Regions from separate parts of the Streptomyces sp. NPDC048516 genome, predicted to be linked through region 2. Evidence: riboswitches for the same ligand, from Rfam matches in the RefSeq annotation. Region 2 holds a riboswitch; the other holds the start of a gene.
The links. A riboswitch is a leader RNA that binds a small molecule or an ion and turns the genes downstream of it on or off. The one in region 2 is predicted to bind cyclic di-AMP.
Positions count from the first base shown of each region.

Region 1: another riboswitch for cyclic di-AMP. It lies ahead of ACGFR7_RS30005 (M23 family metallopeptidase); the one in region 2 lies ahead of ACGFR7_RS28695 (transglycosylase family protein).

Region 1 covers NZ_JBICWS010000019.1:14,998-24,371, reverse strand. The annotation lists gene ACGFR7_RS30015 (M16 family metallopeptidase) at 1-1,145, shown strand, start outside; gene ACGFR7_RS30010 (M16 family metallopeptidase) at 1,184-2,566, shown strand; cyclic di-AMP (ydaO/yuaA leader) riboswitch at 2,779-2,934, shown strand; gene ACGFR7_RS30005 (M23 family metallopeptidase) at 2,947-3,726, shown strand; gene ACGFR7_RS30000 (GntR family transcriptional regulator) at 3,996-4,685, shown strand; gene ACGFR7_RS29995 (HPr family phosphocarrier protein) at 5,023-5,304, opposite strand; gene ACGFR7_RS29990 (GNAT family N-acetyltransferase) at 5,527-8,565, shown strand; gene ACGFR7_RS29985 (DUF5998 family protein) at 8,604-9,197, shown strand; gene ACGFR7_RS29980 (alkaline phosphatase family protein) at 9,197-9,374, shown strand, end outside.
Region 2 covers NZ_JBICWS010000017.1:26,418-35,791, forward strand. The annotation lists gene ACGFR7_RS28675 (MFS transporter) at 1-886, opposite strand, end outside; gene ACGFR7_RS28680 (LysR family transcriptional regulator) at 1,042-1,917, shown strand; gene ACGFR7_RS28685 (cytochrome P450) at 2,269-3,525, shown strand; gene ACGFR7_RS28690 (transglycosylase family protein) at 3,824-4,807, shown strand; cyclic di-AMP (ydaO/yuaA leader) riboswitch at 5,059-5,230, shown strand; gene ACGFR7_RS28695 (transglycosylase family protein) at 5,238-5,909, shown strand; gene eno (phosphopyruvate hydratase) at 6,238-7,560, shown strand; gene ACGFR7_RS28705 (septum formation initiator family protein) at 7,717-8,169, shown strand; gene ACGFR7_RS28710 (DUF501 domain-containing protein) at 8,270-8,848, shown strand; gene ACGFR7_RS28715 (exopolyphosphatase) at 8,845-9,374, shown strand, end outside.

The DNA of each region.
Region 1 (9,374 bases), on a different contig from region 2:
TGTTCCAGGGCTCCGCGCAGGTGAAGGGCAACGGCCACTTCGAGCTGGTGCAGGGCGCCGGCGGTTCGCTCAACGGCACCACGAGCTTCGAGCGCACCAACTACTTCGAGACCATGCCCGCCCACGAGCTGGAGCTCGCGCTCTGGCTGGAGGCCGACCGGATGGGCTCACTGCTGACCGCGCTCGACGACGAGTCCATGGAAAACCAGCGTGACGTCGTCAAGAACGAGCGCCGCCAGCGCTACGACAACGTCCCCTACGGCACGGCCTTCGAAAAGCTGACGGCCATGGTGTACCCCGAGGGCCACCCGTACCACCACACGCCCATCGGGTCGATGGCCGATCTGGACGCGGCCTCCCTGGAGGACGCGCGGGCGTTCTTCCGGACGTATTACGCGCCCAACAACGTCGTCCTGTCGATCGTGGGTGACATCGACCCCGAGCAGACGCTGGCCTGGGTCGAGAAGTACTTCGGCTCGATCCCCGCGCACGACGGCAAGCAGACGCCGCGGGACGGCGCGCTTCCCGACGTCATCGGCGGTGAGCTGCGCGAGGTCGTCGAGGAGGACGTGCCCGCCCGGGCCCTCATGGCCGCCTACCGCCTGCCGCACGACGGTACTCGTGAGGCGGACGCCGCCGACCTCGCGCTGACCGTCCTGGGCGGCGGCGAGTCCTCCCGCCTGTACAACCGGCTGGTGCGCCGTGACCGCAGCGCCGTGGCGGCCGGCTTCGGCCTGCTGCGGCTGGCCGGCGCACCCTCGCTGGGCTGGCTGGACGTGAAGACGTCCGGCGGAGTGGAGGTCCCCGGCATCGAGCGCGCGGTCGACGAGGAGCTGGCCCGCTTTGCCGCCGAGGGCCCGACCCCGGAGGAGATGGAGCGGGCACAGGCCCAGCTGGAGCGCGAATGGCTGGACCGGCTGGCCACGGTCAGCGGCCGCGCCGACGAACTGTGCCGCTTCGCCGTCCTGTTCGGCGACCCGCAGCTGGCGCTGACCGCAGTGCAGCGGGTTCTGGACATCACTCCCGAGGAGGTGCAGGCGGTCGCCAAGGCCCGGCTGCGCCCCGACAACCGCGCGGTGCTCGTCTACGAGCCCACCGAGCCGACCGACGCCGCCGACACCGAGGAAGGGGAGGCGGACCAGTGAGCGACGCCACCACCCACGCCGATTCCCCCGTGTGCAGCATGGACTTTCACCCGCAGCCCCAGGGCGGCGCGCCCAGGCCGTGGGCCTTCCCGGCCCCCGACCGCAGCCAACTGCCCAACGGGCTCACCCTCCTGACCAGCCACCGCCCCGGCCAGCAGGTCGTCGCCGTCGAGATCAACCTCGTCGCTCCGCTGGAGGCCGAACCCGAGGGCCTGGACGGCGTCGCCACGATCATGGCGCGCGCCCTGTCCGAGGGCACCGACAAGCACGACGCGGAGGAGTTCGCCGCCGAGCTGGAGCGCTGCGGTGCCACTCTGGACGCGCACGCCGACCACCCCGGTGTACGGGTGTCCCTCGAGGTGCCGGCGTCCCGGCTGCCGCGTGCGCTCGGCCTGCTCGCCGACGCGCTGCGCGCGCCCGCCTTCCCGGAGAGCGAGGTCGAGCGGCTGGTGCGCAACCGTCTCGACGAGATCCCGCACGAGCTCGCCAACCCGGCCCGGCGCGCGGCGATGGCGCTGTCCAAGGAACTGTTCCCGGCGACGTCCCGTATGTCACGGCCGCGCCAGGGCACCGAGGAGACCGTCGGACGCGTCGATGCCGCGGCCGTCCGCGCCTTCTACGACGCCCATGTACGGCCCGCCACGGCCACTGCCGTCATCGTCGGTGACTTCACCGGGGTCGACCTGGACGCCGCGCTCGCCGAGACGCTCGGCGCGTGGAGCGGCTCGTCGGCCGAGCCGCTGAAGGCCTCGCCGATCGTCGCCGACGACACCGGCCGTGTGGTGATCGTGGACCGCCCCGGCGCCGTCCAGACACAGCTGCTCATCGGGCGTATCGGCGCCGACCGGCACGACCGGGTGTGGCCCGCGCAGGTCCTCGGCACATACTGCCTGGGCGGCACCCTCACCTCCCGTCTGGACCGTGTTCTGCGCGAGGAGAAGGGCTACACCTACGGGGTGCGCGCCTTCGGCCAGGTGCTTCGCTCCACCGCTCCCACGTCCCCCGAGGGGGCCACGGGAGCCTCGCTGCTGGCCATCAGCGGTTCGGTGGACACCGCCTCCACCGTCCCGGCGCTCGACGACCTGTGGAACGTGCTGCGCACCCTCGCGGCAGAGGGGCTGACGGACGACGAGCGGGATGTCGCCGTACAGAACCTCGTCGGGGTCGCGCCGCTGAAGTACGAGACCGCGGCAGCCGTCGCCGGCACCCTCGCCGACCAGGTGGAGCAGCACCTGCCGGACGACTTCCAGGCGCAGCTTTACGTCCGCCTCGCGGAGACCGGCACGGTCGAGGCGACCGCGGCGGCCGTCAACGCCTTCCCTGTGGACCGGCTGGTGACGGTCCTGGTGGGCGATGCGGCACAGATCGCCGAGCCCAGCAAGGCGCTGGGCATCGGTGAGGTGACGGTCATCGGCGCCTAGTGCCACCCGTGTGACGGAAGGTCACATATCGACAAAGCAACTCCCGTGGCGATGGTCTGCCACGGGAGTTGCCGTATGTCCGGTTTATTGCGGCCGGTGCGCCGGTTCTTGTGGCATCCCGCACAAAAAAGCGGTTCTGTTTGCCGATTGAAAGTTGCCCCGTCTAGCGTCGGTCCGGCTGTTCGTCACAAGTCCGCCACAACCGTGGCACCGGACAGTCATCGCCGAGTCCCCGTACGGCGCGAGCCAGGGGAGCCGGGGACCCAGAGTCCCTTGGGGTGAATCGGACTCCCCTCCGGAGGAGCCCGTAGGAGACCTTCCTGCTCCGAACCCGTCAGCTAACCCGGTAGGCGAGAAGGAGGGAAAGGACAAGCCAGTACATGGCGTTCATCCGTGCCACCGGGAAGCACCGTCGTACGAGCCGCCCCGTTCGGACGACCCGCAACATCGCCGGCATAGCCACCCTCGCGGCCGGCGGCGTGGTCGCCTCCGTGGCCTCGCCGGCGCTGGCGGCCACGGACGAGGCCCGCGCCCACGACACCGGTCTGCAGCAGGCGGTCGTGCTCGGTGACGAGCTCGCCAACCATGTCGAGGCCCAGGCCGACGCGCAGCAGGCCGAAGCGGAGGCCGCGGCGGCGAAGGCGAAGGCCGAGGCCGTGGCCAAGAAGCAGGCCGAGGAGGCCAAGCGGCGCGTCGAGGCCGCCCGCAAGGCCAAGGAGCGCGCCGCCCGCGAGGCGGAGCGCAAGCGCCTCAACACCTTCGTCGCCCCCGTTGCCGACTCCTACGTGTCCACCTCCTACAAGGCCTCCAGCGGCCTGTGGTCCTCGGGCAGCCACACCGGCATCGACTTCCACGCCGCCTCCGGCACCTCCGTCCACGCCGTCGGCACGGGCACCGTCGTCGAGGCCGGCTGGGGCGGCTCGTACGGCAACAACATCGTGATCAAGATGAACGACGGTACGTACACCCAGTACGGCCACCTGTCGTCGCTCGGCGTCTCGGTCGGCCAGCACGTCACCCCGGGCCAGCAGATCGGCCTCTCCGGCGCCACCGGCAACGCCACCGGCCCGCACCTGCACTTCGAGGCCCGTACCGGCGCCGACTACGGCTCGGACATCGACCCCATCGCGTACCTGCACTCGCACGGCGTCAAGGTCTGATCTTCCGTCTCGCCCGCCCGCGCTCCTCACCGGGGCCGCGTGCCACCGGACCGAGCGTCCGCCCGAAGCCCCGGCTCCACGGCCGGGGCTTCGCTGTATCCGGTGCCGGGTCGGTGTGCAGGGGATACGCCGTGCCCTCCCGCCCACTTCCGGCCAAAAAATTTCCCTGAATAACCGGAGCCCGCCGAAAAGGCGTTCCGGTCGAATAGAGTCACGGAATAGTCGCCGACCGGCGACGTTTCCAGGGGATTACGGCGGAGGCACGGAAGATGCGAGGCCATATTTCCGCTCATGCGGTGTGCACGGCGATTCGCGATGACATTGTCTCCGGTGCGCTGGCGCCGGGGAGCCGGCTGATCGAAGAGATCCTTGCGGCCCGGTACGGCGTCTCCAGGGTGCCGGTCCGTGAAGCCCTGCGGACTCTGCAGTCCGAAGGTTTTGTCACCACCCGCCACCACGCGGGCGCCTGCGTCGCCGAGCCCACCGAGCAGGAGGCCGCCGATCTCCTCGACGTCCGCGCCCTGTTGGAGCCGCTGGGAGCCGCACGCGCGGCCATCCGCCGTAGCCCGGCCCACCTCAAGGTCCTCCGCGGCCTGGTACGGCTCGGCCGCGAGCGAGCCCGTCACGGCAGCCCGGCGGATCTGCGCCAACTGGACGGCTGGTTCCACGAGACGCTGGCCCAGGCGGCCGGCAGCCCCAGCCTGACGGCGTTGCTGACCCAGCTACGGCGCAAGATCGAGTGGATGTACGCCGTGGAGCTGCCCGCCCGTACGCGGGAGTCGTGGGACGAACACGGCGCGGTGCTGGACGCGGTGGCCCGGGGGGATGCGGAACGGGCCCGTGCCCTGATGGCGGCTCATGTCGAGCGCTCCCTCCCGGTGTACCGGCTCCGGCGCCCCGCCAAAACAGAGGTGAGGGATCCGAAACCGCCCGTCAACACGGTCCGTGCCCGCCCTTAACAATCGCCCCGTATACAAAGAAGCGCGGAATGGGATTCGGGGTGCGAGACCGCGTTTTCCTCCCCGCCGGCATTCAGTGGGTATGTGTGCCGCCATACGTGCTGCGCCGGCATACGCGCTGCCATAGGTGCGGCACCGGAGGGATCCGATAGCGCACACTTTTCCTTGCGCCCTCGATATCAAGGAATCGTCTCCGATATCCCGGGCGTAGCGAACGGATTCCGGTATGGGGGTAATCCGGTGCGGCGAAGGTCCCGGCACAGCGAAAACGGCCCCGCCGCGGCAACCGGTCACCGGTCACCGCGGCGGGGCCGCCGCAGCAGAAGTCCTGGGGAACTCAGACGGTCTCGGGGAGCTCCTCGAGACCCTCGGCGACGAGCTTGGCCAGACGGTCGAGTGCCTCCTCGGCGCCCTCGGCGTCGGAGGCCAGCACGATCTCCTCGCCACCCTGGGCGCCCAGGCCCAGGACCGCGAGCATGGAGGCCGCATTGACGGGGTTGCCATCAGCCTTGGCGATCGTCATGGGGACGCCGGAGGCGGTGGCCGCACGGACGAAGATCGACGCGGGGCGGGCGTGCAGGCCCTCGGCCCAACCGACATTGACGCGGCGCTCTGCCATGGTGTTGCCCTTCAAAGTCGTGACTGTTGTCTAGACCAGTCTCTCACGCTGCCAAGGGTGCTGGGCAGCCCTTTGTCCTGGCCTTTTGCGGCCATTGGTCTCCCCAAGGGAGGCCCGGCAGGCCGACCGGAGCGTACGCCCGTACGGCAACCTCAGCTTGCCCCGCACCCCGAGCGTACGCGCGCCGAGCCGGTTGTCGGTGGCCGGTCGTACGCTGTGCGCATGCACAAGCCGCAGGACCACGCGTACCCGACCCACTGGGAAGCCGACGTGGTGCTGCGTGACGGTGGTACGGCGCGGATCCGCCCCATCACCCCCGACGACGCCGAACGGCTGGTCTCCTTCTACGAACAGGTCTCGGACGAGTCGAAGTACTACCGCTTCTTCGCTCCCTATCCGCGCCTGTCCAACCGCGATGTGCACCGTTTCACCCACCACGACTACATCGACCGGGTAGGGCTCGCCGCCACCGTCGGCGGCGAGTTCATCGCCACCGTCCGCTACGACCGGATCAGCGACCAGGGGCTGCCCGCCAAGAGCCCCGAGGACGACCAGGCCGAGGTCGCCTTCCTCGTCCAGGACGCCCACCAGGGCCGCGGTGTCGCCTCCGCCCTCCTGGAGCACATCGCGGCCGTCGCCCGCGAACGTGGCATCCGCCGGTTCGCCGCCGAGGTGCTCCCCGCGAACTCCAAGATGATCAAGGTCTTCACGGACGCCGGCTACACCCACAAGCGCACCTTCGAAGACGGCGTGGTCCGCCTCGAGTTCGATCTGGAGCCGACCGAGCAGTCCATGGCCGTGATGCGCGGCCGCGAGCAGCGCGCCGAGGCCCGCTCCGTGCAGCGGCTGCTCGCCCCTGGCTCGGTCGCCGTCATCGGCGCCGGCCGTGCCCCCGGAGGCGTCGGGCGCACCGCGCTGCGCAGCCTCCTGGAATCCGGCTTCACGGGCCGGGTGCACGCCGTCAACCACGCCTTCCCCGAAGGCATGCAGCGGCTGCGGCCCGAAGGGGTGCCGGCCGTCCGCGCCCTGCGGGAGATCCCCGGCCCGGTGGACCTCGCCGTCATCGCCGTCCCCGCGGACAGCGTTCCCGACGTGGTCCGTGACTGCGGCGAACACGGTGTCCAGGGCGTGCTGATCCTTTCCTCCGGTTACGCCGAGGCGGGCCCGGACGGCCGGGAGCGGCAGCGTGCACTGCTGCGCCAGGCCCGCTCGTACGGCATGCGGCTCATCGGGCCCAACGCCTTCGGCCTGATCAACACCGCCACCGACGTCCGGCTGAACGCCTCCCTCGCGCCCCGGATGCCCGGCGCCGGCCACATCGGCCTGTTCACCCAGTCCGGTGCCATCGGTATCGCCCTGCTCAGCGGACTGCATGCGCGCGGCCCCGGTGACGGTGGGATCGCCGGTATCTCCGCCTTCGTCTCGGCCGGCAACCGCGCCGACGTCTCCGGCAACGACCTGCTCCAGTACTGGTACGACGACCCGGACACCGATGTCGTGATCCTCTACCTGGAGTCCATCGGCAACCCGCGCAAATTCGCCCGGCTCGCCCGCCGTACCGCCGCCGTCAAACCGGTCGTGGTCGCCAAGGGGGCCCGGCACAACGGCACCGCCCCGCCCGGTCACGCCGTGCCCACGGTCCGCGTCCCCGACAGCACCGTCGCCGCCCTGATGCGCCAGGCCGGGGTGATCCGCGTCGACACGGTCACGGAGCTGATCGACGCCGGTCTGCTGCTGGCTTCCCAGCCGCTGCCGGCCGGCCCGCGCATCGCCATCCTCGGCAACTCCGAGTCGCTGGCGCTGCTCGCCTACGACGCCTGCCTGACCGAAAGACTGCGCCCGCAGAGCCCCCGTGTGCTGCCCTCCGCGGCGACACCGGACCACTTCCGGGCCGCGCTCGACGAGGCCCTGTCCGGCGACGGCTGCGATGCCGTGGTCGTCACGGCCATCCCCTGGGTGGGGGAGGGGGCCGCCGTCTCCCCGGCCGACAGTGAAGGCGCCGCACTCGCCGGCGCGCTGCGGACGGCGGCCGAGGCGCATCCGGAGAAGCCGGTGACGGTCGTCCACCTCGCCATGGACGACCTGGCCGAGACCCTTGCGGCACCGGCACCGGCACCGGCACCGGCACCGGCACCGGCACCGGCGCAGTCGCCCGAGCCCGCGGTGCCCGCCCGGGACGAGCCGGTCCGTCCCGCCGGTCCGGCCCCCGCGTCCGCCCGCTCCGCGGAGCCCCCGCAGCCGCCGCGGCCCCCGCACGGCGCGTCGAACCGCTCGCGCCCGCCGATCCCCCCGGGGCCGCCGCCCACCCTCGCCGCCCGCCGGCCGGACCCGGCCCGTGACGCCGACGCCGCCACCCCACCCCGGCGCCGCCCGGCGCCGCTCCGCATCCCCGCCTACCCCGCCGCCGAGCGTGCCGTGCGCTCCCTTGCCGAGGCCGTCCGTTATGCCGCATGGCGCCGGGAAGCCGCCGATCCTGGCCGGGTGCCCGAATACGACGACATCGAGGAGGCGGCGGCCGGCGCCGACATCGAGCGACTGCTCGACCGGCTCACCCCCGACGCCCCCACGGGCCGCTCCGTCCCGGTGCCGTCCCAGGACGCCGAGGCCCTGCTCGCCCGTTACGGCATCCACACCCGGCCCGTCCTGCCTGCCCCCGACCCGGACGCCGCCGTCCGCGCCGCCGCCCGCCTCGGCTATCCGGTGGCCCTGAAAACCACCGCACCCCATCTACGTCACCGTGCCGACCTGGGGGGAGTACGTCTCGATATCGCCGGTGAGTCCGAACTCCGCCGTACCTACGCCGAATTGACCGAATTCCTCGGCTCTCCGGAGGAGCTGCTCCCGGTCGTCCAGTCGATGGTGCCGCGCGGCGTCGACACGGTCATCCGTGCCGCCATCGACCCGGCCGCCGGCGCCGTGCTCTCCTTCGGCCTGGCCGGGGCGCCCTCCCAACTGCTCGGCGATATCGCCCACCGCCTCATCCCCGCCACCGACCGCGACGTCACCGAGCAGATCCGCTCGATCCGCGCCGCCCCGCTGCTGTTCGGCTGGCGCGGCTCCCAGCCCGTGGACACCACGGCACTGGCCGAGGTGCTGCTGCGCGTCTCCCGGCTCGTCGACGACCACCCCGAGGTCGTCGGCGTCGACCTCGAACCGGTCGTCGTCGCCGCGCACGGCCTCTCCGTATTGGGGGCGACCGTACGTCTGGCCAGGGCCCCTGCCACCACTGACCTCGGCCCCCGCCGGCTGCCCGTCTACTGAGGCTCTCGCGGCCCGGTACGCCCCGTAAGATGGACCCCATGGCTAAGACCGGTACGACGACCCAGGGGCTGCGCGCGGCGATCGAGCGCAGCGGCTATTACCCGACGCTCGTGGCCGAGGCGGTGCAGGCCGCGGTCGGCGGTGAGCCCGTGACGTCGTACCTCGTCCACCAGGAGACGACCTTCGACGCCAACGAGGTCCGCCGCCATGTCACGGTCCTGGTCCTGACCGGCACCCGCTTCATCGTCAGCCACACCGACGAGCAGGCCGCCGACGCCACCTCCCCGTCGCCGTACGCCACGACCTCCACCGAATCCGTCAAGCTGAGCCGGATCTCGTCCGTGGTGCTCAGCCGGGTGGTCGCCAACCCCGAGTCCTACACCCCGGGCAGGCTGCCCCGCGAGGTCGTGCTCACCATCGGCTGGGGCGCGGTCGCCCGCCTCGACCTGGAGCCCGCCGCCTGCGGTGACCCCAACTGCGAGGCGGACCACGGCTACACGGGCTCCTCCACCGCCGACGACCTCTCGCTGCGGGTCAGCGAGGCCGGCGACGGACCCGACTCGGTGCGCGAGACGCTCACCTTCGCCCAAGCGCTCTCCGAGGCCACCGCGGCCACCCCCGCCCCCCGCTGATGGTCCACATCGCCCCCGCCTGGCCGGAACCCGAACCGCTCGACCCGCTCGGCGCCCCGGTGCCCCGGTACGGCACCGGCTCGCTCGCCGACCTGCTGCCCACCATTGCCACGGGCCTCGGCATGACGGGCTTCGCCACCTCGATGGAGCTGGCGCCCGCCGACCGCGCCTGTGTCT
Region 2 (9,374 bases):
CCGCGGCGCCGGTGACACGGTGCGCCAGACCGCGGTCCGCCAGCCGTCCGGCCACCGAGGCGGACAGCGAACCGGCCGCGCCCACCAGCCCCAGCAGACCGATGGCCGACTCCTGCCAGCCGTAGGCCGGGCCGGACATCAAGAACGCCAGCGCGGTCCACAGCACGCTGAAGCCCGCGAAGGTCAGGGCGCCCAGCGCACCGCGCCACCGCAGCACCGGCTCCTGGGCGAACAGCGCCAGCGTGGAGCGCAGCAGCGCCGGATAGCGCAGCCCGGCGGGGGTGCGCAGTGCGGGCAGCCGGAGCCGCAGCAGCACCGCCATCAGCAGCATCAGCGCCGCGTTGACCCAATACACGGTGCGCCAGCCGCCCAGCTCGGCGAGGAGACCGGCCGCCGTACGGGCCAGCAGGATGCCCAGCAGCAGCCCGGTCATGACGGTGCCGACGGTCCGGCCGCGTTCGGCGGGCGCCGCGAGGGTCGCCGCGTAGGGCACCACGACCTGGGCGGCGACCGAGGCCAGTCCGGTCAGTGCGGTGCCGGTCAGCAGGAGGGCGGCGTTCGGCGCGCTCGCGGTGACGGTGAGGAAGGCCGCGGTCGCCGTGGTCAGGGTGACGGCGAGCCGGCGCCGCTCCAGCAGATCGCCGAGCGGGACGAGCAGCAGCAGGCCGAGGCCGTAGCCGACCTGGGCGACGGTGACGACCAGCGCGGAGGTGGACGCGGACAAGTGCAGATCGCGGCCGATGACGTCCAGCAGCGGCTGGGCGAAGTAGTTGCCCGCGACGGACAGTCCGGTGGCGACCGCCATCAGCAGCAGCGTGCCGCGCCCCAGGCCCGGCCGCGGGTCCGCCGGGCCCCCGGCGGCCGCCTCCGGTATGCGCCCGGTCATGCGCTCGGTCTCCATCAGATGCCCTCCCGTGCGGTGCCCACGGCCACCGTGGCGGCGGGCGTCTCCCAGCCTGGGCCCGGGCCATCGATGAGTCCAACACATTGTTGTCATCTCATCCATCGTGAAAGGAGATGGCTGCTCCTAGGATCGGTGGCATGGAGCTCCAGCAGATGCGCTATGTGGTCGCGGTGGCCGAGGCCGGTGGGTTCACCCGGGCCGCCGAGCGCTGCCATGTGGTGCAGTCCGCGCTCAGTCATCAGATCGCCCGGCTGGAGAAGGAGCTCGGGGCCCGGCTCTTCGACCGGACCAGCCGCAGGGTCCGGCTGACGACCGCCGGTGAGGCCTTCGTTCCGGTGGCGCGGCAGGCGCTGGAGGCCGCCGAACGGGCCCGCGCCGAGGTGGCGGCGGCGACCGGGGAGGTGCGCGGGCGGCTGGCCGTCGGTGCGATCTCCACCGTCGCGGCCGTGGATCTGGCCCGTGAGCTGGGCGCTTTCCGGACGCGCTGTCCCGGGGTGCGGATCAGTCTGCAGATGGAGATGAGTGACCGGCTCCTCGAACAGGTGCGGCAGGGCGCCCTGGACGTCGCCTTCGTCGGGCTGGTGCCCGGCGCCCGCACCGTCGGCGTACGGGAGAAGGAGCTGGCGCGCGGTGAACTGGTCGCCGTGGTGCCGCCGGGGCATCCGCTGGCGGAGCGGGAGTGGACCACGCTGTCGCGGATGGCGCGGGAGACGTTCGTCGACTTCACGGCGGGGTCCGCGGCCCGCAGGCAGCGCGATGAGGCGTTCCGTGCGGCGGGGCTGACGTCGGAGGTGGCGTTCGAGGTGACCACCGTCGAGTTCCTGGCGAAGCTGGTGCGGGCGGGCCTGGGTGTCGGGATGGTGCCGGAGGCCATCGCTTCCGAGCTGGGTGGGCTGCACATCGTGCGGGTGCGGCCGGCGCCCGAGCGCACCGAGCGGGTGGTGTGGAGCGGTCTCGGCCCCTCGCCGGCGGCCGTGGCGTTCCTGACGGGGCTGGGGGTGGATCCGGCGTAGCGCTGGGGGTGCGAGGGGGTGCGGCGGGCGCCGGACAGCGCGCGGGCGCACCACGGTGTGCCCAACGGTTACGGTCGGAAGGTGCACGACAAGCCCGACGCCCCCGATGCCGACGCCTCCGCGGTCCACCCCGATGCCGACGCCTCCGCGGTCCACCCCGATGCGGACGCCGCCGCGGGCCACCCCGCCCCCGATGCCGTCGTGGGCCACCCCGCCCCCGACGACTCCGCGGACCGCCCTGGCCCGGACGTCCCCGCCTCCGCCGGCTGCCCCGCCTCCGACGCCCCCGCGGGCCGTCCATCCCCTGCCGCCGACGCCCCCGCGGGCTGCCCCGCCGCGCCCGCCCCCGAGCTGTTCACCTGGGAGTTCGCCGCCGACCCCTACCCCGCGTACGCCTGGCTGCGGGAGCATGCGCCGGTGCACCGGACCGAGCTGCCCAGCGGCGTCGAGGCCTGGCTGGTGACCCGTTACACCGAGGCGCGGCAGGCGCTCGCCGACGGCCGGCTGTCGAAGAACCCGGTGCACCACAGCGAGGCCGCGCACGGCAAGGGCAAGGTCGGCATCCCCGGTGAGCGCAGCGCCAACCTGATGACGCATCTGCTCAACATCGACCCACCGGACCACACCCGGCTGCGCCGGCTGGTCTCGAAGGCCTTCACCCCGCGCCGGGTGGCCGCCTTCGCCCCGCGCGTCCAGGAGCTGACCGACCACCTCATCGACCAGTTCGCGGCGAAGGGCGAGGCCGACCTCATCCATGAGTTCGCCTTCCCGCTCCCCATCTACGCGATCTGCGATCTGCTGGGGGTGCCGCGCGAGGACCAGGACGACTTCCGCGACTGGGCGGGCATGATGATCCGGCACGGCGGGGGGCCGCGCGGCGGTGTCGCCCGGTCCGTGAAGAAGATGCGCGGCTATCTCGCCGAGCTGATCCACCGTAAGCGCGAGTCGCTGGGGGACACCGCGGAGGCGGACGAGGATCTGATCTCCGGCCTGATCCGCGCCTCGGACCACGGTGAGCACCTCACCGAGAACGAGGCCGCCGCGATGGCCTTCATCTTGCTGTTCGCCGGTTTTGAGACGACCGTGAACTTGATCGGTAACGGCATCTACGCCCTGCTGCGCCACCCGGCCCAGCGCGAGCTGCTGCAGAAGTCGATCACGGCGGGCGACACCGATCTGCTCACCACCGGCATCGAGGAACTGCTCCGTTACGACGGCCCCGTGGAGCTGGCGACCTGGCGGTTCGCGACGCAGGAGCTGACCCTGGGCGGGCAGCGGATCGCGAAGGGCGACCCGGTCCTGGTGGTGCTGGCCGCCGCCGACCGCGATCCGGCGCGCTTCGCCGAGCCGGATGTCCTGGATCTGACCCGTCGTGACAACCAGCACCTGGGGTACGGGCACGGCATCCACTACTGCCTGGGTGCGCCGCTCGCCCGGCTCGAAGGACAGGCCGCTCTGGCGACGCTGCTGACCCGGCTCCCGGACCTCCGGCTCGCCGTGGAGCCGGACGCCTTGCGCTGGCGTGGCGGGCTCATCATGCGCGGACTGCGGTCGCTGCCGGTGGAGTTCCCGCCCGAACGCCCTGACCAGCAACAAGGTCAAAAGTGACAGAGAGTCAGGCGCGTGACCTTCGCGTGATCTGCACTACACCGACTTGTGACTACCCGTGACCCCGGCTACCTTTCCACCGACGATCGACGGGCTTGGCCCGATCGGCCGAAGCGGTGATGTGGGGGACCGGTGTAACGGTGCGCCTCGTGCGCGTCGGCCGGGCTGGTAACCCGTCGAGCAGCTCGCAGAGCTCGTCGTACAACTCAACCGCCGCGCGAAAGGCATCCGCATGCGTTCCGGGAACGGCCGACACCGTCGACCCCGCCAGGCACCGGCCATCTTTGTCACGGCGGGAGTGACCGGCGCCGGTTTCGCCCTGCCACTGCTCGCCGCGAGTGGCGCTCACGCCGCCGACACCGCGACCTGGGACAAGGTCGCCCAGTGTGAGACCGGCGGCGTCTGGAGCGCGGCTTCGGGCAACAGCTACTACGGCGGGCTGCAGCTCACCCAGGAGCTGTGGGACAGCTACGGCGGCTCGTCCTACGCCTCGCGCCCCGACCTCGCCAGCCGCTCCCAGCAGATCGCGGTGGCCGAGTCGATCCTCGACCACCGCGGCCCGGACGTCTGGTCGAGCTGTGCGGTGAGCGCCGGTCTGACCAAGGACGGCCAGGCGCCGGAGGTCGACCCGGGCAGCACCGCCACTCCCTCGCCCGACCCGTCGGACGACGGCGGCTCCCCGGACCCCTGGGACTCGTCCGGCACCCCTGACGCCTCGGACTCCACCGGGACGCACGACCGGCCCGGCGACGAGTCGTCCGATCCGACGCCGTCGCCCGACGCCTCGGACTCAGCCGGGACGCACGAGCCCGGCGACGGGGCCTCCGACCCGGCGACGCCGGGCGACCGGGCCGACGACCCGTCGCGGTCCGCCGACCCGTCAGCCGACCCGTCCGACGACCCGTCGCGGTCCGGCGAACCCTCCGACGAGCCCTCCGGCGGCCCGTCCGACGGCGGCAGCCGTACGGACACCACCGGCACGCCGCGGGAGACGCCCGCGAAGGGCAAGCACCGCGGCGGCACGGGCGACGAGGGTGCCGACGGCGGCGGCAGGTCCTCCGGCGGCCGGCACGCCTCGCGTGGTGACGCCGAGCGCACCGGCCCGGCGGCCGACGGCGACTACACCGTGCGCCCCGGTGACACGCTGTCAGCCATCGCCTCGGCCCACCGGCTGTCCGGCGGCTGGACCGCCCTCTACGACCGCAACGAGGACGTCATCGGCTCCGACGCGGACCTGATCAAGCCGGGCCAACTGCTCGATCTCGGGCACTCCGCGGGGTAATTCGCCGCCGTTCGACCGCTTTTGGGAAAGTGAGACAAGGGTCTCGTTGACTCAGGCGAACCCCGGTGTGTGCCGCCTCGGCAAACCGGGGTTCACCTGCGAGTATGTGACCCACTCGTGATCAAAAGCGGTCAACTTGGTTCAGATGGTGGGGTTTGAACCCCAAGCCCATTACTGCTTAACGTCAGGACCGCTCGCCAAAGCGGGCCCTTTGATCACACGCCGAGTCCTGCCGGTGATCGGAGGCACTTGACGCGCAAGCGCCGAAGGCAGGAGCGGGGGAACCAAGGTAAGTGCCGGCCCCGCCCGTGAAAGCGGGTCAACCGGCTTGGGGTGAAGCCACGTGCGCCACGCGCACACGGCCGGGCGATTCTCACAGCCCGAACCCGACAGCTCACCTCGTAGGCGTCGGTGAGGAAACGAACCAACCATGCTGATCATCAAGGGCAAGCACCGTCGTCCGTCCAAGGCCGTCCGCGTCGCCACCCTCGCCGGCATCGCCGGAGCTGCCGTGGCCGTCCCGCTGATGGGTGCCACCTCCGCCTCCGCCGCCTCCGTCTCCACCTGGGACAAGGTCGCCCAGTGCGAGTCCGGCGGCAACTGGTCGATCAACACCGGTAACGGCTACTACGGTGGCCTGCAGTTCTCCAACTCCAGCTGGGCCGCGGCCGGTGGCACCAAGTACGCCGCGCGCGCCGACCTGGCCAGCAAGTCCCAGCAGATCGCCGCCGCCGAGAAGCTCCTCGCCATCCAGGGCCCGGGCGCCTGGTCCTGCGCCGGCGCCGGCAACCTGACCTCCGGCGGCCCCGCGGCCGACGTCGACACCTCCGGCTCCGCGCAGACCAAGTCCGCGCCCCAGCAGGACCAGGGCTCCGCCAAGGCCGAGACGAAGAAGGCCCCGGCCGCTCCCGAGCAGCACGCCTCGCGCTCGACCGAGCGCAAGTCCATGGGCCACGGCAACTACACCGTCAAGGCGGGCGACACCCTCGCCAAGATCGCCAAGGCGCACGGCAGCGACTGGAAGTCCGTCTACAAGGCCAACAAGTCGGTCATCGGCGGCAACCCGAACCTGATCTTCCCGGGTCAGAAGCTCAACGTCTGAGTCTCCTCTCACCGGGACCAGGTGGGCTCGAGCGGCGGGCCCCCTTCCTGTGTGAGACCGCTGTGAGACAGCTTCCGGTGTGACAGCCCCGCCCGGCGCGCGCTTGCTCCAGCGCGCCGCGGCGGGGCTTCTCTCATCCGGCGCCGTGACCGGGCCGCCGCAGCCGAGGTGGCCGCACGCCGGTGACCGGCGCCGTTCCAGGTTTTTCCCGTTCAGCGAACAATGCCCTCAAATGTCCAGCGAACTGGGCCTTTGGGAAGTTTTCCGGGTCGTTCCGTCCCACGGAGCGGGCCAAGGGCAGGCTGACGCACCCGGGGCCGTTAGGCTCATGCGCAGAACGCCAGACACCCACGAAGGAGACAACGTGCCGTCGATCGACGTCGTCGTAGCCCGCGAAATTCTCGACTCGCGAGGTAATCCCACGGTCGAGGTCGAGGTCGGCCTCGACGACGGCAGCACCGGCCGTGCCGCCGTGCCGTCCGGCGCCTCCACCGGCGCCTTCGAGGCCATCGAGCTTCGTGACGGCGACCCGAACCGCTACCTGGGCAAGGGCGTGGAGAAGGCCGTCCTGGCCGTCATCGAGCAGATCGGCCCGGAGCTCGTCGGCTACGACGCCACCGAGCAGCGGCTGATCGACCAGGCCATGTTCGACCTGGACGCCACCGACAACAAGGGCTCGCTCGGCGCCAACGCCATCCTCGGCGTCTCCCTCGCCGTCGCGCACGCCGCCTCCGAGGCCAGCGACCTCCCGCTGTTCCGCTACCTCGGCGGCCCGAACGCGCACGTCCTGCCCGTCCCGATGATGAACATCCTGAACGGCGGCTCGCACGCCGACTCCAACGTGGACATCCAGGAGTTCATGATCGCCCCGATCGGCGCGGAGTCCTTCTCCGAGGCGCTGCGCTGGGGCGCCGAGGTCTACCACACCCTCAAGAAGGTCCTGAAGGAGCGCGGGCTGTCCACCGGCCTCGGTGACGAGGGCGGCTTCGCCCCGAACCTGGGCTCCAACCGCGAGGCCCTGGACCTCATCCTGGAGGCCGTCAAGCAGGCCGGTTACGCCCCCGGCCAGGACATCGCGCTCGCGCTGGACGTCGCCGCCTCCGAGTTCTACAAGGACGGCAAGTACCAGTTCGAGGGCAAGGACCGCTCGGCCGCCGAGATGACCGAGTACTACGAGGAGCTGGTGGACGCCTACCCGCTCGTCTCCATCGAGGACCCGCTGTTCGAGGACGACTGGGCCGGCTGGAAGGTCATCACCGACAAGCTCGGTGCCAAGGTCCAGCTCGTCGGCGACGACCTGTTCGTCACCAACCCCGAGCGCCTGGCCCGCGGCATCGAGGAGGGCTCCGCCAACGCGCTGCTGGTGAAGGTCAACCAGATCGGCTCGCTGACCGAGACCCTGGACGCCGTCGAGCTGGCCCAGCGCAACGGCTTCAAGTGCATGATGTCGCACCGCTCCGGTGAGACCGAGGACGTCACCATCGCCGACCTCGCCGTCGCCACCAACTGCGGCCAGATCAAGACCGGCGCCCCGGCCCGCTCCGAGCGCGTCGCCAAGTACAACCAGCTGCTGCGCATCGAGGAGATCCTCGACGACGCCGCGGTCTACGCCGGCCGCTCCGCCTTCCCGCGGTTCCGCCACGGCAGCTGACCGCAGACGGCTCGCTGCCCGCCCGACCGGGGCAGAGGGCCGATCGGGCGAGGCAACCGCCCGGCACCCCGTACGTCCCCGGCGACGGTCCCGTACCGTTGCCGGGGACGTAGCTGCTTGAAGCAGTCAGGCGTCCGTCAGTGAAGGGGAGGCGACGTGCCCGCGGACCGGTTCTCGACCGCGACCCGACTCAAGGCGCTCGGCGAGCAGGCCGCCGCCCGCGTCTACCGCGCCCGCCCGCCCCGACGCAACCGCCTCACCGGCCGCGCCGCCCTGCTGGCGCTGGTGATGTGCTCCCTGGTGGTCGCCCTGGCGTACCCGATAAGGCAGTACGTCTCCCAGCGCTCCGACATCGCCGACCAGCGTCGCAAGGCCCAGGAAGCGGGCGCCGCCCTCGACCGGCTGCGCGAGCAGAAGGCCCGCTGGCAGGACCCCGACTTCGTACGCCAGCAGGCCCGGCGGCATCTGCACTACCTCCTGCCGGGCGAGACCGGCTATATCGTCCAGGACGGCTCCGCCGCCGGCTCCGCCCCCAAGGGGCCGCAAGCGGCGCAGCGCCCCTGGTACGAGAATCTGTGGGACACCGTCGACGCGGCCGACAAGCGGTAGCCCCCGGCTGCCCGTACCGCCGCCGGGCGCCGGCCCGTAGTGTCGGGGCCGGACGGCCCGCCCCGCCGCCACCTCACCACTCACCTCACCGAAAGCGCACATGGACACCCCCCCGCCCCAGACCGAGCCCACCGAGCCCACCGACGCGGACATCGCCGCCTTCCGGGAACAGCTCGGCCGCCCGCCGCGCGGCCTGCGCGCCATCGCGCACCGCTGCCCCTGCGGGCAGCCGGATGTCGTCGAGACGGCGCCGCGCCTGGAGGACGGCACGCCCTTCCCCACGCTCTACTACCTCACCTGCCCGCGCGCGGCCTCCGCGATCGGCACGCTGGAGGCCAACGGCGTGATGAAGGAGATGACCGAGCGGCTGGCGACCGACCCTGAGCTGGCTGCCGCCTACCGGGCCGCCCACGAGGACTACATCCGGCGGCGGGACGCCATCGAGGTGCTGCAGGGCTTCCCGAGCGCGGGCGGTATGCCGGACCGGGTCAAGTGCCTGCATGTCCTCGTCGGCCATTCGCTGGCCGCCGGGCCGGGCGTCAACCCGCTCGGCGACGAGGCTCTGGCGATGCTGCCGGAGTGGTGGAAGAAGGGGCCGTGCGTGACCCCCTGCCAGGACACCTCCGGCGGCCAGGACGCCCCCGGAGCCCAGGACGCTGCCGAAGGAGATGCCAAATGAAGCGGGTCGCCGCCATCGACTGCGGTACGAACTCCCTCCGGCTGCTGGTCGCGGACGTCACCGTGCCCGAGGACACCTCCGGGCCCGGGGCGGCGGGAGAGCTCAAGGACCTCGAACGCCGGATGGAGATCGTCCGGCTGGGACAGGACGTGGACCGCACCGGGCGGCTGGCGCCCGAGGCGCTGGAGCGCACCTTCGCGGTCTGCCGCGAGTACGCCGCGGTGATCAAGGGCCTGGGCGCCGAGCAGGTCCGCTTCGTGGCGACCTCCGCCTCCCGGGACGCGGAGAACCGCGAGGACTTCGTCCGCGGTGTGCGGGACATCCTGGGCGTGGAGCCCGAGGTGATCACCGGCGACCAGGAGGCGGAGTTCTCCTTCATCGGCGCCACCAAGGAGCTCACCGGCCGCGCGGATCTGGCGCGTCCCTTCCTGATGGTCGACATCGGCGGCGGCTCGACCGAGTTCGTGCTCGGTGCCGACTCCGTCCGGGCCGCCCGCTCGGTCGACGTCGGCTGCGTCCGGATGAC